Regions from separate parts of the Pseudomonas sp. H3_C08 genome, predicted to be linked through region 2. Evidence: predicted binding sites of a transcription regulator. Region 2 holds the regulator's gene; each other region holds the start of a gene.
The links. Region 2 encodes FliA, which starts transcription of late flagellar genes. Its sites were predicted from a motif close to CTAAAGTTTNNNNNNNNNNNGCCGNTAA; they were not measured.
Positions count from the first base shown of each region.

Region 1 (4,194 bases), 3.0 Mb from region 2:
GGTGATCGCCGCGTGTCGCTGACGGCGATGCTCCTGGTGACTTATGGTGTCGGCGCGAGCATCGGGCCGTTGCTTGCGGGCGTGTTGATGAAGCTGTTTGGCAGCCAGAGCCTGTATGCGTTCTTCAGCTTCTTCGCGTTGGTGCTGGTGTGGCGGATCCGGCCGAAAGCGGTGACCAATCTGCATCAGGTCGACGACGCGCCGCTGCATCACGTGGCCATGCCGGACAGCATGTCCAGCTCACCGCTGGTGGCGGCCCTTGATCCTCGGGTAGACGAGCAGGTGGTGCAGGAGCAGATGGTGCAAGACCCTGTGCAGGCGCCGGCAAGTCCCGAGCCTGAAGCTGATACTCAGTCAGAGCCTGCGGCAGAAGTCGAACCGGATACCGATAAACCCGCGCCTGATCTCAGTGGCGGCAGACCCTGAGCTGAACAAAAACACCGCGCATAAAAAAAGGGCAGTCCCGCCAAGGACTGCCCTTTTTATTGGCCGCAACGAATCAGAGATCGTCTTTGTCGAAACGGCGTGCTTCACGTTGCAACTGATACACGAAACGCTCAACGTTGCGCGCAGCCTGGCCACTGATGTTGTGGAAACGCAGACCGGCAAAGGTGATGTTGAGTTTTTCTTCGAAATGCAGATAGCGCAATTCGACGGAGATCGGCTGGTTGCCGAACAGCGGCGGGGCGATCAAGCGGTCATAAACCTGGCCCAATTGCAGGCGGTCGGTGATATCACCTTCGAAACGCAGCTTGCAGCCGGTCGCGGAGATATCCAGCAGTTTGCCGTTGATTGGCGCCTTGAGTTTTTCGCCGCCCAGTTCAACGCTGACCAGATCGGTCAGTTTCAGTGCCGCGCGGAAGGCATTGCGGCGCTGGTGGTAAACCACTTCAGTCGGCAGTGCGCCGGTGTAGAAACGATCACCCTCGGATTCTTCGATATTCAGCGTGCCGGTGCATTCCCAGGCGATGCGCACGCCTTCATGAAAACCTTCAACCTTGAATGGCTCACCGGCCTGCAGGAAGCGTTCGCCATCACGCGGGATCATCTCGTCCAGTGCGATCGTAGCGCTGTCGCGGTCGACTTTGATCAGATAGCTCTGGAAGCGCTGGCTGCGCTCATGAAAGGTGATGATCAGCGGATCGTGGCTTTCTTGCAGCTGGCGCAGGTTGCTGGAGATTTCCAGTGGCGTGGTAAGCACCTTAGGGGGCTGCGGAGCATCATCCGCGCTGAGGGCGTTGGACACGGTTTATCAATCTCCAGACAAAATATGACGACTAGCCAGCATTTTGCCAGCATGTTTCGCGGGTTGATAGAGCTGGCGCATCAACGGCTCATGCCTGGCTGAGCGGACGCGGTGTGGCGGGTTTGGCAAATGTACCGCTGGCGTTATAAAGCGCTGGCGCTTCACCGCCGGTGAGGATCTTCAGCTGATTGGCCGTGGCGGCCTGCTGGATCTGGATCGACTGGCCATTCTTGAGGTTGGCCGCCTGGCATTGAGCGATCAGATCGGTCAGGGCATCGCCCTGGCTCAGCAACTGGTCGCCAATGCTCGACTGGCCAGCCAGTTGCTCAAGACCCGCACGATCAGTCGGCAGGTTGAGGCTGGCGAGGATTTCACTGCGCTTGCGGCCATGCTGTTCAAGCAGAATGATCAATGCCTGTTTATGCGCCAGAATGTTTTCCAGCAAGGGCATGTCGCGACCGTGCAACGCGAGGGATTCGGTTTGCAGCAGCTCCAGCAATTGTTGAGCTGGAGCAAAGTCGTCGTTGATCAATTGCAATAAATTAGTGTCGTGCATGGCTGGCCTTGGGTTTTAAGCGTCCAAAAGCCTGGCGCCGGCAAAAGCCTAGCGCTGGGCTTCGAAGTTGAGCAGTTTGCTGGCTACACGGTTGCTGTCGACTTTATAGCTGCCATCGGCAATCGCGGCTTTCAACTCGGCCACACGGGCTTTGTCGACAGCAGGCTGATCGCGCAGCTTGTCAGTGACCTTCTGCAACTGTTGAGCCTCATTGCTGAGGTGTACCGATTCCCCGCTTTTTGCGGTACTGGCCGGTTCGGCCTGGGTATTCAGCGGCGCGGAGGTGCCGGTTTCGGCGGTTTCCTTGGCGTTGCTGGTACGTGTACTGCCCGTAAGTGACGAGGAGCTGTTCAAACGGCTGAAATCGATGACCATGATAAAAACCTCTGGGAATTTGGACGCTTGCCATGTTTTCGGCCATCCCCTGGAAAACTTTAGGCACATTTACAATGAGCCTTGCATGCGCCGGCGCGTGTCCTGCTGCGGCACAGTTTAGGGAACAGCCGGGGTCAGCGCCAGTTTTCTACATCGCCACTTCCACTTGGCCGGGCGCGGTGACTTGCGCCTTGATGACCCGTTGCGAGTTGAGGTTTTTCACCCGGATCTGTTCTTTCAAACCGCCATTGGCCAGCGCTTCACCGGGCATGCGCACGGCGAGCGTGCCGCTGCGGGCAGTGATGACCACTTGATCACCCTTGCGAATGACTTCCGCCTGTTCCAGATGGACCAGAGTAATGACCTGATCGGCTACCGTTGGTCGGGTTAATTTCTGCCCGATCGCTTCGTCTACCGAGGTCAGAAAGCCTTGGTTGATCGTGCTCACGTCGCGTTCACGCAGGGTCACGTCCTGGGGTTCGATGATCCCTGCACGTTTCAGCGGTCGGGTGGTTGTCACAATCTCGCGAAACAGGCGGACTTGAGCGGGCACGAACACAGTCCAGGGCGAGGCGCCCTCACAGCGGACCTTCACGGTAACCCGGCCCAGCGGACGTGCCGGACTCTCCAAAGTCGCTGTCAATTCCTTGTCGCACATAGGCATGCGCATACGGGGGTCGAGCTGGTTTACTTCGATCTCGTAGCGGCCTTCCGTTTGACTGGTGGCCAGATAGTCTTCTACGGTGAACTCAAGAAAGCCCTGAGTGACGCCGATAAGCATGTCAGGCAAGGTAACCGCATCAGCAATGGCAGGGCTGCCAGCGAAAAAGCAGCAGACGGCGGACATCGCGCAAAGGCTTTTGCGAGCGCGGGAGGTCAGGTGTCGGAAAAATGTCGTTTGAGCGTTCATACGAGTTAAAAAGCAAGCGCCGTGCCGTTTAGCAATGAATGTGCGTCGCAACAACACTTGGCGTTGGTGTAGGAGTCTGGGCATGGCTGGTGTAATGGATTCGGTGAACCAGCGCACGCAACTGGTGGGGCAGAATCGCCTGGAGCTGTTGTTGTTCCGTCTCGACGGTCAGCAGCTCTACGGAATCAACGTGTTCAAGGTGCGGGAAGTGTTGCAGTGCCCGTCGCTGACGTTGATGCCCAAGTCCAGTCCTGTCGTGTGCGGGGTGGCAAATATCCGGGGGGCGACCATTCCGATCCTTGATCTGGCAATGGCCACCGGTTCCGGAGCGTTGAAGGACAAGAACAATCCGTTCGTGATCATCACGGAGTACAACACCAAGACCCAGGGTTTCCTGGTCCGCTCGGTGGAGCGCATCGTCAACATGAACTGGGAAGAGATTCATCCGCCGCCCAAGGGCACGGGGCGCGATCACTACCTGACGGCTGTGACTCGGGTGGACAATCAGTTAGTCGAAATCATCGACGTCGAGAAAGTGCTGGCGGAAGTTGCGCCGACACCGGAAGCGATTTCGGTGGGCGTGGTCGATGTCGAGACCCAGACCAAGGCACTGTCATTGCGTGTCTTGACGGTCGATGACTCGTCGGTGGCGCGCAAGCAGGTCACGCGTTGTCTGCAGACAATCGGGGTCGAAGTGGTGGCGCTGAACGACGGCAAACAGGCGCTGGATTACCTGCGCAAGCTGGTCGATGAGGGCAAGAAGCCGGAAGAAGAGTTCCTGATGATGATTTCCGACATCGAGATGCCGGAGATGGACGGGTACACCCTGACGGCGGAAATCCGCGGCGACGCACGCATGCAAAAGCTTCATATCATCCTGCATACTTCGTTGTCGGGGGTATTCAATCAGGCGATGGTCAAGAAAGTCGGTGCCGATGACTTTTTGGCCAAGTTCCGTCCTGATGACCTGGCATCCCGGGTAGTCGACCGGATCAAAGCAGCAGATATCAGCTAGGGGCGTTTTGCTCCTGGCGGTCAACACGATTTAAGAGGCGGCATCATTGTCTACGGGTAATTTGGATTTCGAACAGTTCCGGGTCTTCCTGG
Region 1 is NZ_CP162803.1:3,574,517-3,578,710, reverse strand. It holds gene AB4N74_RS16375 (MFS transporter) at 1-426, shown strand, start outside; gene AB4N74_RS16370 (flagellar brake protein) at 500-1,246, opposite strand; gene AB4N74_RS16365 (flagella synthesis protein FlgN) at 1,335-1,802, opposite strand; gene flgM (flagellar biosynthesis anti-sigma factor FlgM) at 1,851-2,177, opposite strand; gene flgA (flagellar basal body P-ring formation chaperone FlgA) at 2,326-3,087, opposite strand; gene AB4N74_RS16350 (chemotaxis protein CheV) at 3,170-4,102, shown strand; gene cheR (protein-glutamate O-methyltransferase CheR) at 4,149-4,194, shown strand, end outside.
Region 1: the regulator FliA is predicted to act here: its motif matches at 2,213-2,240, upstream of flgM (flagellar biosynthesis anti-sigma factor FlgM).

Region 2 (4,194 bases):
CTAAACTGGATGAAACGGCCAGCCTTGGCGAAGTGTTGAGCCTGGCGATCAGTCATGAATTGCCGGTCGCGTACCTGACCGATGGCCCACGGATTCCGGATGATTTGCATCTGCCGCGCCGTCATCAACTGGTCAGCCGCGCCGTCAGCGTGCAAATGCAGGAAGAACCCAGCGAAGAAGCCATGGCTGACATGTTCGCTGATATCTATCACAGCCCGACCAAGCAGGTAGGCTGAGGTATTCATGAACAGTTTTTGTACCTACATCGATGGTCTGCCATGCATTGTTCCGGTTGTGAACGCGCAGCCAGTAATGTGGCCTCCGTCTATGCAAGACAAGGTAAAGAAATAACATGGGCAGCATGCATCCCGTACAGGTGATCGCGGTGACCGGCGGCAAAGGTGGCGTCGGCAAGACTAACGTGTCAGTGAACTTGTCGCTGGCGCTGGCAGAGCTTGGCCGTCGGGTCATGCTGCTGGACGCCGACCTGGGTCTGGCGAACGTTGACGTATTGTTGGGGCTGACCCCTAAACGCACGCTGGCCGACGTCATCGAAGGCCGGTGCGAGCTGCGCGACGTGCTGTTGCAAGGCCCTGGTGGCATTCGCATCGTGCCGGCGGCGTCCGGCACCCAGAGCATGGTGCACCTGAGCCCGGCGCAACATGCCGGCCTGATTCAGGCGTTCAGCGACATCGGTGACAATCTCGATGTACTGGTGATCGATACCGCTGCGGGTATTGGTGACTCGGTAGTCAGTTTTGTTCGCGCCGCGCAAGAAGTGTTGCTGGTGGTCTGCGATGAGCCGACCTCGATCACTGACGCCTACGCGCTGATCAAACTGCTCAACCGCGATTACGGCATGAACCGCTTCCGCGTCCTCGCCAACATGGCGCAGAGCCCGCAGGAAGGGCGCAACCTGTTCGCCAAGTTGACCAAGGTCACGGATCGCTTCCTTGACGTGGCCCTACAATACGTCGGCGCCGTGCCTTACGACGAAAGCGTGCGTAAAGCGGTGCAGAAGCAGCGCGCGGTGTACGAAGCCTTTCCGCGTTCCAAGTGCGCGCTGGCGTTCAAGGCGATCGCGCAGAAGGTCGACACCTGGCCGCTGCCCGCCAACCCGCGTGGCCACCTTGAGTTTTTCGTCGAGCGCCTCGTGCAGCAAACGGCAGGGCCCGTGCTATGACCGCAAGCGGTATGAACTACTACAAGAAGTCGGCACGTGACGCGCAGTACGAGCTGATCGAGCGTTACGCGCCACTGGTCAAACGCATTGCCTACCACTTGCTGGCGCGCTTGCCGGCGAGTGTGCAGGTCGAAGACCTGATCCAGGCCGGGATGATCGGCCTGCTTGAAGTCTCGACCAAATACGACGCCAGCAAAGGCGCCAGTTTCGAAACGTACGCGGGCATACGAATCCGCGGCGCGATGCTCGACGAAGTGCGCAAAGGGGACTGGGCGCCACGCTCGGTTCACCGCAATACCCGTATGGTCAGCGACGCGATTCGCTCAATTGAAGCTAAAACCGGCCGTGATGCTAAAGATCACGAGGTTGCGGCCGAACTCCAATTGAGTCTCGACGATTACTACGGGATTTTGAATGACACCTTGGGCAGTCGCCTGTTCAGTTTCGACGACCTGTTGCAGGACGGCGAACACGAAGGGCTGCACGAGGATGGCGCGAGTGCTCATATGGAGCCGTCACGCGATCTGGAAGATGAACGTTTCCAGGCTGCGTTGGCGGACGCGATTGCCAATTTGCCGGAGCGTGAGCGACTGGTGTTGGCGCTGTACTACGACGAAGAGCTGAACCTCAAGGAGATCGGTGAAGTCCTTGGCGTCAGTGAATCGCGGGTCAGCCAGTTACACAGCCAGTGCGCGGCCCGTTTGCGGGGGCGTTTGGGGGAGTGGCGAGCGCGCTGAAGGCAGTGTGGGGACACTGCGAACGAGGCTGGTGCGGTGATGAACGGCACCGGTCTTGCTCTGTTGTGCTCCAGACAGTCTTCGAGTGCTGCGCCGATTGATTGAAGTGGCGCGTCCAGGTGCTGGGCGCGTTTAAGACTGCTTGGAGGTCGAATTGAACAAAGACATGAAAATCCTCATCGTTGATGACTTCTCAACGATGCGGCGGATCATCAAGAACCTGCTGCGTGATCTTGGGTTCACCAACACCGTCGAGGCTGACGATGGCGTGACTGCCATTCCAGTGCTCAACAGCGGAAGCATCGACTTTCTGGTAACGGACTGGAACATGCCGGGCATGACCGGTATCGACCTGCTGCGTCACGTGCGTGCCGATGAAAAACTCAAGCACCTGCCAGTGCTGATGGTGACTGCAGAAGCCAAGCGCGAGCAGATCATTGAAGCCGCTCAGGCTGGTGTAAACGGCTACGTAGTCAAACCTTTCACGGCTCAGGCGTTGAAAGACAAAATCGAGAAGATTTTCGAACGCATCGGCTGATGAACGCGCGGGGGAGCTATGGAGCATAACGAATCTTCACAGGGCGATTTCGAGTCGACCCTGAAAAAACACGCGGTCGAACTGGTCGAAAGCCTTGAAAAAGGCAGGTTCGGCGACGCTGTGCAACTGATCCATGAGCTCAATCAGACCCGTGACCGTGGCCTGTACCAGGAAGTCGGCAAGCTCACACGTGAACTGCACAGTGCGATCGTCAACTTCCAGATCGATCCGAACATGCCGCAGGCCGAGGAAGTGTCGCAAATCACCGACGCCACCGAACGTCTGGGCTATGTGGTCAAGCTGACAGAAGCCGCGGCCAACCGCACCATGGATCTGGTGGAAAGCGCCACGCCGGTGGTCAACAGTCTGGCTGATGAAGCGCAGACCTTGAGCGCCGATTGGGGTCGCTTCATGCGTCGCGAGGTCGGGGCTGAAGAGTTCCGCGAGCTGGCGCGCCGGGTCGACGGTTTTCTGTCACGCAGCAGCACGGACAACCGTGCGGTGTCGAGCAATCTCAACGACATCCTGCTGGCCCAGGATTACCAGGACCTGACCGGTCAGGTGATCAAGCGTGTGACCCAACTGGTCACCGAAGTCGAAAGCAATTTGCTCAAACTCGTGCTCATGGCCAGTCAGGTCGACCGCTTTGCGGGCATCGAACATGACCGCGCCGCGATGCTTGCAGAAAAAGATCCACAAAAACATCTCTCGCAGGGTGAAGGTCCGCAGATTCATGCCGATAAACGAGAAGACGTTGTGTCCGGTCAGGACGATGTGGACGATTTGTTATCCAGCCTCGGATTCTAGAGTTGTGGAATTTTAGGTTTTTTGGGTTTTTAGACCTGTAGGAGCACCCCATTAATGAGCTTCGGCGCCGATGAAGAGATCCTTCAGGATTTCCTGGTTGAGGCCGGCGAGATTCTTGAGCAACTGTCCGAACAACTGGTCGAGCTGGAAAGCCGTCCGGATGACGCAGATCTGCTCAACGCAATTTTTCGCGGTTTCCACACTGTAAAAGGGGGCGCCGGCTTCCTTCAGCTCAACGAGCTGGTGGAGTGCTGTCACATCGCCGAAAACGTGTTCGACATCCTGCGCAAGGGTGAGCGTCGCGTTGATGCAGAACTGATGGACGTTGTCCTCGAAGCACTGGACGCGGTGAACAGCATGTTCACTGAGGTTCGTGAGCGTGCTCCGATCACCGCTGCCACCCCGGAACTGCTGGCCGCCCTGGCGCGTCTGGCGGAACCGCAATCGGCGGATGCCGCCCCGGCATCGCCGGTGGCCGAGATGATCGAAGAACTGGTTGTCGAAGGCGACGCGTCGGGCGACATCACCGATAACGAATTTGAACAACTGCTGGACTCGCTGAACGCCGTCAAGGCTGAAGCTGAAGCCCCGGCTGCTGCTGCCCCTGCGCAAACGGCCGCTGAAGCCGCGAGCGATGAAATCACCGATGCCGAGTTCGAGTCTTTGCTCGATCAGTTGCACGGCAAGGGCCAGTTCGCGGTGGACGCGGTTGCGCCAGTTGCAGCAGCTCCTGCGGCACCGGCCAAGGGCGACAGCTCCGACATCACCGACGACGAATTCGAAGCCTTGCTCGATCAGTTGCATGGCAAGGGCAACTTTGCCGTGGATGCGCTGGAGTCGGCGATTGCTTCGGCACCTGCGCCGGCTGCTCCAGCGGCCGCCGCTGCCGGCAGCGATCTGATCAGCGATCACGAGTTCGAATCGCTGCT
Region 2 is NZ_CP162803.1:537,946-542,139, forward strand. It holds gene flhF (flagellar biosynthesis protein FlhF) at 1-236, shown strand, start outside; gene fleN (flagellar synthesis regulator FleN) at 353-1,183, shown strand; gene fliA (RNA polymerase sigma factor FliA) at 1,180-1,920, shown strand; gene AB4N74_RS02575 (chemotaxis response regulator CheY) at 2,087-2,458, shown strand; gene AB4N74_RS02580 (protein phosphatase CheZ) at 2,477-3,265, shown strand; gene AB4N74_RS02585 (chemotaxis protein CheA) at 3,320-4,194, shown strand, end outside.

Region 3 (4,194 bases), 1.7 Mb from region 2:
TATCAGAAGTGCGAATGCTGACATGAGTAACGACAATGGGTGTGAAAAACACCCACGCCGAAAGACCAAGGTTTCCTGCGCAACGTTAATCGACGCAGGGTTAGTCGGTCCCTAAGGCGAGGCTGAAAAGCGTAGTCGATGGAAAACAGGTTAATATTCCTGTACTTCTGGTTATTGCGATGGAGGGACGGAGAAGGCTAGGCCAGCTTGGCGTTGGTTGTCCAAGTTTAAGGTGGTAGGCTGAGATCTTAGGTAAATCCGGGATCTTAAGGCCGAGAGCTGATGACGAGTGTTCTTTTAGAACACGAAGTGGTTGATGCCATGCTTCCAAGAAAAGCTTCTAAGCTTCAGGTAACCAGGAACCGTACCCCAAACCGACACAGGTGGTTGGGTAGAGAATACCAAGGCGCTTGAGAGAACTCGGGTGAAGGAACTAGGCAAAATGGCACCGTAACTTCGGGAGAAGGTGCGCCGGTGAGGGTGAAGGACTTGCTCCGTAAGCTCATGCCGGTCGAAGATACCAGGCCGCTGCGACTGTTTATTAAAAACACAGCACTCTGCAAACACGAAAGTGGACGTATAGGGTGTGACGCCTGCCCGGTGCCGGAAGGTTAATTGATGGGGTTAGCTAACGCGAAGCTCTTGATCGAAGCCCCGGTAAACGGCGGCCGTAACTATAACGGTCCTAAGGTAGCGAAATTCCTTGTCGGGTAAGTTCCGACCTGCACGAATGGCGTAACGATGGCGGCGCTGTCTCCACCCGAGACTCAGTGAAATTGAAATCGCTGTGAAGATGCAGTGTATCCGCGGCTAGACGGAAAGACCCCGTGAACCTTTACTATAGCTTTGCACTGGACTTTGAATTTGCTTGTGTAGGATAGGTGGGAGGCTTTGAAGCGTGGACGCCAGTTCGCGTGGAGCCATCCTTGAAATACCACCCTGGCAACTTTGAGGTTCTAACTCAGGTCCGTTATCCGGATCGAGGACAGTGTATGGTGGGTAGTTTGACTGGGGCGGTCTCCTCCTAAAGAGTAACGGAGGAGTACGAAGGTGCGCTCAGACCGGTCGGAAATCGGTCGTAGAGTATAAAGGCAAAAGCGCGCTTGACTGCGAGACAGACACGTCGAGCAGGTACGAAAGTAGGTCTTAGTGATCCGGTGGTTCTGTATGGAAGGGCCATCGCTCAACGGATAAAAGGTACTCCGGGGATAACAGGCTGATACCGCCCAAGAGTTCATATCGACGGCGGTGTTTGGCACCTCGATGTCGGCTCATCACATCCTGGGGCTGAAGCCGGTCCCAAGGGTATGGCTGTTCGCCATTTAAAGTGGTACGCGAGCTGGGTTTAGAACGTCGTGAGACAGTTCGGTCCCTATCTGCCGTGGACGTTTGAGATTTGAGAGGGGCTGCTCCTAGTACGAGAGGACCGGAGTGGACGAACCTCTGGTGTTCCGGTTGTCACGCCAGTGGCATTGCCGGGTAGCTATGTTCGGGAAAGATAACCGCTGAAAGCATCTAAGCGGGAAACTTGCCTCAAGATGAGATCTCACTGGAACCTTGAGTTCCCTGAAGGGCCGTCGAAGACTACGACGTTGATAGGTTGGGTGTGTAAGCGCTGTGAGGCGTTGAGCTAACCAATACTAATTGCCCGTGAGGCTTGACCATATAACACCCAAGCAATTTGCGTCGAAGAGACCAGATTGCGGTGTGTGAAGACGAAACGAACCGAAAGTTCGATGTTCACAAACACCGAAAGCTGTCACATACCCAATTTGCTGAAGCGAGGCCACAAGGTCACGAGTCAGTACCCGAATTTCTTGACGACCATAGAGCGTTGGAACCACCTGATCCCATCCCGAACTCAGCAGTGAAACGATGCATCGCCGATGGTAGTGTGGGGTTTCCCCATGTGAGAGTAGGTCATCGTCAAGATTAAATTCCGAAACCCCAATTGCGAAAGCAGTTGGGGTTTTGTTTTAGTAGAAGTAACTGTTTTTGCTGGCTCGTTACCGTGTTGACGGGCCAGATACAGAATTTCTTGACGACCATAGAGCGTTGGAACCACCTGATCCCATCCCGAACTCAGAAGTGAAACGATGCATCGCCGATGGTAGTGTGGGGTTTCCCCATGTGAGAGTAGGTCATCGTCAAGATTGAATTCCGAAACCCCTGTCTGCTAACGCGGACGGGGGTTTTGTCATTTCAGGATCAGATAAAGAAACGACAAAGCCAGCCCCTGAGACATCAGGGGCTGGCTTTTTTATGCACAGGAAAAAGGGTTGCAGGATTTGAAACTGCCGCCGGAACGTTGCTCCGGAAACACCGTGACGAACGCTCTGGCACGCCGTTGGGCGGGAATCTGGCAGAAATACCATCCATTTCCTGTATGGCCCTAAGATTTCTCCGACACGTGCCGACAGACTGGTGAGACATGCGTGCACCAAAGTAGAGCGGCTAGTAGAACGCTGCCTGCACTGTACATGGAATGTTGCATCCGGAACGCATCCCCACTTTTGGCATAAGAAGTCCCATGAAATGAATCTCAAGTTCAGCCATAAAATCCTGTTGGCCGCCTCGGGCGTCGTGGTCCTGGCGTTCGCGCTGTTCACCCTCTACAACGACTATCTGCAGCGAAACACCATTCGCCAGAACCTCCAGTCTTCCGTGCAGCAGGCCGGTGATCTGACCGCCAGCAGCGTGCAGAACTGGATGAGCGGGCGGATCCTGGTGCTGGAAAACCTCGCGCAGAACGTTGCCCATCAGGGTAAGGACGCGGACTTCCCGGGCCTGGTCGATCAACCGGCCTTCACCTCGAACTTCCAGTTCACCTACGTCGGTCAGGCCAACGGTGTGTTCACCCAGCGTCCTGACGCGAAGATGCCGGACGGCTATGACCCGCGTCAGCGCCCTTGGTACAAGCAGGCCGTGGTAGCTGACAAAACCATGCTGACGCCGCCGTACATGGCTGCTGTCGGCGGGCTGGTGGTGACCATCGCCATGCCGGTGAAAAAGAACGGTGAACTGCTCGGCGTCGTCGGGGGTGACCTGAGCCTGGAAACCCTGGTGAAGATCATCAACTCGGTGGACTTCGGTGGCCTCGGCCATGCATTCCTGGTTAGCGCCGACGGTCAGGTGATCGTTAGCCCGGACAAGGATCAGGTCATGAAAAACCTGAAAGACATCTACCCAAACACCAGCGTACGCATCGAGAAGGGCAACCAGAACGTGGTGCTCAACGGTCAGGAACGTATTCTGTCGTTTACCCCGGTCAGCGATCTGCCGAATGCGCAGTGGTACATCGGTCTGTCGATCGACCGCGACAAGGCCTACGCAGCACTCAGCCAATTCCGCACCTCGGCACTGATTGCGATGTTCGTGGCCGTGGCGGCCATTGCCTTGCTGCTGAGCCTGTTGATCAATGTGTTGATGCGTCCGCTGACCACCATGGGCCGTGCGATGCAGGATATCGCTCAGGGCGAAGGCGACCTGACCCGCCGCCTGGTGGTCGAGAGCAAAGACGAGTTCGGTGAATTGGGCAGCGCGTTCAACCAGTTCGTTGAGCGTATTCACGCGTCGATTTCCGAAGTGTCTTCCGCCACCCGTCATGTGCATGACTTGTCGCAACGGGTGATGGCATCGTCCAACGCCTCGATCGTCGGTTCTGACGAGCAAAGCGCGCGCACCAACAGCGTCGCTGCGGCGATCAACGAACTGGGTGCCGCCACACAGGAAATTGCGCGCAACGCCGCCGATGCTTCGCAGCACGCCAGCGGCGCCAGCGAGCAGGCCGATGACGGGCGTCAGGTGGTCGAGCAGACGATTCAAGCGATGACCGAGTTGTCGCAGAAGATCAGCCTGTCGTGCACGCAGATCGAAACCCTGAACGCCAGCACCGACAACATCGGCCACATCCTCGATGTGATCAAAGGGATTTCGCAACAGACCAACCTGTTGGCACTTAACGCCGCGATCGAAGCGGCGCGTGCCGGTGAAGCCGGACGTGGTTTTGCCGTGGTGGCGGACGAGGTGCGAAACCTTGCCCATCGCACCCAGGAGTCGGCGGAAGAGATCCACAAAATGATCACGTCGTTGCAGATCGGTTCGCGGGAAGCGGTGACCACGATGAACGCCAGTCAGGTGTCCAGCGAGCAGAGCGTGGAAGTGGCCAATCAGGCCGGTTTGCGTCTGGTCAGC
Region 3 is NZ_CP162803.1:5,353,436-5,357,629, forward strand. It holds rRNA gene AB4N74_RS24530 (23S ribosomal RNA) at 1-1,665, shown strand, start outside; rRNA gene rrf (5S ribosomal RNA) at 1,817-1,932, shown strand; rRNA gene rrf (5S ribosomal RNA) at 2,038-2,153, shown strand; gene AB4N74_RS24545 (methyl-accepting chemotaxis protein) at 2,536-4,194, shown strand, end outside.
Region 3: the regulator FliA is predicted to act here: its motif matches at 2,393-2,420, upstream of AB4N74_RS24545 (methyl-accepting chemotaxis protein).

Region 4 (4,194 bases), 3.1 Mb from region 2:
GTGCCGACCAGAATCAGCATGATCAGGCCCATGCCTTTCTGGCCGTCATTGGAGCCGTGGGCGAAGGACACGCCGGTGCAGGTCAGAATCAGCAAACCGCGAATCCACCACGGCGGCGGGGTGTTGCCTTTAGGGGCCTTGTACAGCGCGCGATTCTTCACGAATGCACGCAGCGCCAGCAGCAACAGCGCCGCGCAGCCGAACCCCACCAGTGGCGACAGGAGCAAGGCGTAACCGATCTTGGTCGCCTGCGCCCAATCGACACCGCTTGTGCCGTCGCGGCCGTGCATCAAGGCATTGGCCACGCCGACGCCGATGATCGAACCGATCAGCGTGTGCGAAGACGATGCCGGCAAACCGAGCCACCAGGTGCCGAGGTTCCACAGGATCGCCGCGATCAGCAGGGCGAAAATCATCGAGAAACCGGCAGACGAACCGACCTGCAGAATCAACTCCACCGGCAGCAACGCGATGATGCCGAACGCCACCGCGCCGCTCGAAAGCAACACGCCGAGAAAGTTGAAGAACCCCGACCAGACCACTGCCACATTCGGCGGCAGCGAGTGGGTGTAAATCACCGTCGCGACGGCGTTGGCGGTGTCGTGGAAACCGTTGACGAACTCGAAACCCAAGGCAATCAGCAGCGCCACGCCGAGCAGCAGGAACGGCGTCCACGTGGTGACTACCGTGCCGAGTTCGTGCATGTCGTGCATCAGGCTGTAGGCGGTGAACAGCATTCCCATCGCCAACACGGCGAAAAAGATCACGTAGGTAAACGGGCCGGTTTTCTTGTCGAGGGCTGGCCAGCCACTGTGGGCGGACCCGGGGCTGGCGGTCAGGGAGGGAGTAGCCATGAGCGGACAATCCTGAGCGAGGGAAGGAATGTCGCCCATGATCGTTGCAGAATGTTACAGAGAGACTGCGCCATGTCAGTGTTTGGGGTTTTAGCTCCACCGCTGATCCGAAGACTGAAGAAGATCCCTGTGGGAGCGAGCTTGCTCGCGAAAGCGGTGTGTCATCCGACAATTATGGAGCCTGACACTCCGTCTTCGCGAGCAAGCTCGCTCCCACATTGGGCCTGCGGTGGCAATGCGTTTTGTGGTCAGTAATCGCCTCTTTTACGAAACGCCCAACGCCCGGCAATCACGGTAAACGTCGCCACCAGTGCAACCAGAATCCAGAACCCTTCCGGATCTTGCGACAACGGCACCCCACCCACATTCATCCCGAAAAAACCGGCAATGATGTTGATCGGCAGCGCCAGTACCGTTACCACGGTCAGGGTGAACAGCGTGCGGTTGCTCTGTTCGTTGAGGTTGGCGGCGATCTCTTCCTGCAACAGTTTGATCCGCTCGCCAAGGGCGGTGAGGTCGTTGATGATCAGCGCAAACTCCTCGGTGGATTTGCGCAACTCCTTGACGTCTTCCTTTTGCAACCAGGGCGGCGGCCGGTTGAGCAGACGCAGCAAAGAGCCCGGCTCCAGCGCCAGCAGCCGTTGTAAACGCACCAACACGCGGCGATTGGCACCGAGTTCGGCACGGTTGGTCGACAGCCGGGAGGAGAGCAATTCGTCCTCGACTTGATCGACGCTCATGCTGGTCTTGCGCACAATCTGCGTCAGCACTTCACCCTGATCGCGCAGCAGATGCACGAGCAATTCCGATGGCGAACGAAAGCGCTCGCCGGCTTTCACCGACGAGCGCAATTTATCCACCGAGTGCAGCGGTTGCAGACGCGCACTGACGATCAGTTTGCTGCGCACACAGACCCACAGCGTCGACACGTCCGAGGAGACCATGCTGCTGAGGTTGAACACGACATCGTTGACCACCGCCAGCAACGCCGAGTCGACATGCTCGATGCGCGTCGACCGCGAGCCTTCATGCAACGCCTCGAAAAACTCTTCGGGCAATTGCAGATGACTTTTCATCCAGCGCTCGCACGCCGCGTGCGCCAGATTGAGGTGCAGCCAAAGAAATTCGCCACTGTCGCTGTCGTCCTGCAAACAGCGCAACGCCGTGGCGGAATCGACTTCGCGGCCACGTTCACCGGGCAGGAAGCGGTAGCCGTAGAGCAGGCCAAACAGATCGGGATCGCGATGGCTGATATCGAGGCTGTGGTTCATGAAGGCTCGCTGCGAGGAGGGGGCGTCGGTGCGTAAATGGCAGGTTCACTGAGCCGCATCATCGCAATGTCACATGACGTTTATGTGACGGCAAAGTGACGTCAAATCAGCGACTTACCGATGGTCGGATTTTCTTCAAGAGGCGCTCTGGCGTGCCGATCACACTTGGGTTACGTTGCGCGCGCTTGGCCATGAGCCAAGGCGTGCCGACAGGGATGTCCGGCAAAATTTCACGCCTTACCGGGCGTGCCTCATCCTTGTCCTGAGTATCTTTTGATGCTGCAAAAATCCCTGAGAGCGCAAATTCTCGCCCTGCTGAGCGGCAGCCTGCTGGCGGTGCTGTTGATTGCCCTGGCCTGTTTTCATTTCCTCTCCAACGGCGTGCAGAGTTACAGCCAGTTGATCGCCGGTCCCTTGCACACTTCGCAATTGATCGACGAGGCCAACCTGCAATTCAAGGTGCAGGTGCAGGAATGGAAAAACGTTCTGCTGCGCGGCAAGCAGCCGGCGGATCTGGCCAAATATTGGGGTCAGTTCGAGGATCGTCAGCGCGATGTGCAGAACATTCTCGGTGAACTGGCCAGCCAGAAAGGCCTCGATCCGAGCCTGAAAAACCGCATCGAACGTCTGCGTGAAGAACATCGTCTGCTCGGCGCTGCCTACCAGAAGGGCCGCGATGCCTACGTGGCTGCCGGTGGTGATCCGACGGCTGGTGATGCGGCGGTCAAAGGCGTCGACCGCGCCGCCAGCGATCAGATGAGCGAGCTGGTCGCCGAGTTGCGCAAGCAAGGCACCGCGCAGTCGGCGCTGATCAGTGCCGAGGCTGATCGCACCGTGTGGCTGGGGCTGCTGGTGATGCTCGCGTCGGGTCTGCTGATCGGCTTGTTGAGCCTGTGGCTGGTCAACCGTAACCTGGTCGAACCGATTCGCAAACTGATCGATTACGTGACCCAGTTGAGTCGCGGCAAACTCGCCGAGCGCGTGGTCAGCGACCGCCAGGATGAGCTGGGCAACCTCGCCGCCGCCGCCAACACCTTGCGCGATTTCCTCGCCGAAACCTTCACCCGTTTGCAACGCAGCGCCAGCGATCTGGATAGCGCCAGTGGCGAGTTGAATGCGATCGCCACGACCATGGCCGGCGGCACCAACGAACAATTCAATCGCACCGATCAAGTGGCCACGGCGATGAACGAAATGTCCGCCACCGCCCAGGAAGTGGCGCGTCACGCCGCTGATGCTGCGCGTGCGGCCGACGATGCCGACCAGTCCGCCCAGCAGGGTGAAAAGGTCATGCAGAGCACCATCCACTCGATCACCCAGATGCGCGGCGAAATCGCCAATACCGCCACGGTGATCCGTCGTCTGGAAGCCGACAGCGGCCGCATCGGCAAAGTGCTGGAAGTGATTCGCGGCATCGCCGAACAGACCAACCTGCTGGCATTGAACGCGGCCATTGAAGCGGCGCGCGCCGGTGAGGCCGGGCGTGGTTTTGCCGTGGTCGCCGATGAAGTACGCAACCTCGCACAACGCACCGCCGAGTCAATCATCGAGATCAACCAGATCATCCAGAGCGTGCAGACCGGCGCGGTGGACGCGGCGCAAGCCATCGACAGCGGCCAGACGCGCAGTGATGAAAGCGTCGAGCAGGTGACCCAGGCCGGCGCGATGCTGGAGCGCATCACCCACGCGGTGGAGGCGATCCGCGACATGAACCGTCAGATTGCTACCGCCGCCGAAGAGCAGACCTCGGTGGCCGAGGACATCTCGCGCAACCTCACCGAGATCACCTCGATCGCCAGCACCAACCTCGACAACGTGCAGCGCACCGAAAGCGCGAGTCAGAACCTGCACAGTCTGTCGGGGGAGCTGAACGAAGTCACCGCGCGTCTGAGTGCCTGACGCAAACGACCGTGTACCGGTTCGGATACCGAGTCGGTACACAGTCGATCTCAAATTGAGGCGGCCGTGGTCGATGACCGGTTATCTATAACCGGCATTGGAGTATTTCCATGGTCAGCATCACGTCTGTTTCGATCAATCAGACTCTCAGCACACCCACCAGCAAAACG
Region 4 is NZ_CP162803.1:3,647,094-3,651,287, reverse strand. It holds gene AB4N74_RS16715 (inorganic phosphate transporter) at 1-854, opposite strand, end outside; gene AB4N74_RS16710 (transporter) at 1,103-2,125, opposite strand; gene AB4N74_RS16705 (methyl-accepting chemotaxis protein) at 2,399-4,024, shown strand; gene AB4N74_RS16700 (hypothetical protein) at 4,135-4,194, shown strand, end outside.
Region 4: the regulator FliA is predicted to act here: its motif matches at 2,260-2,287, upstream of AB4N74_RS16705 (methyl-accepting chemotaxis protein).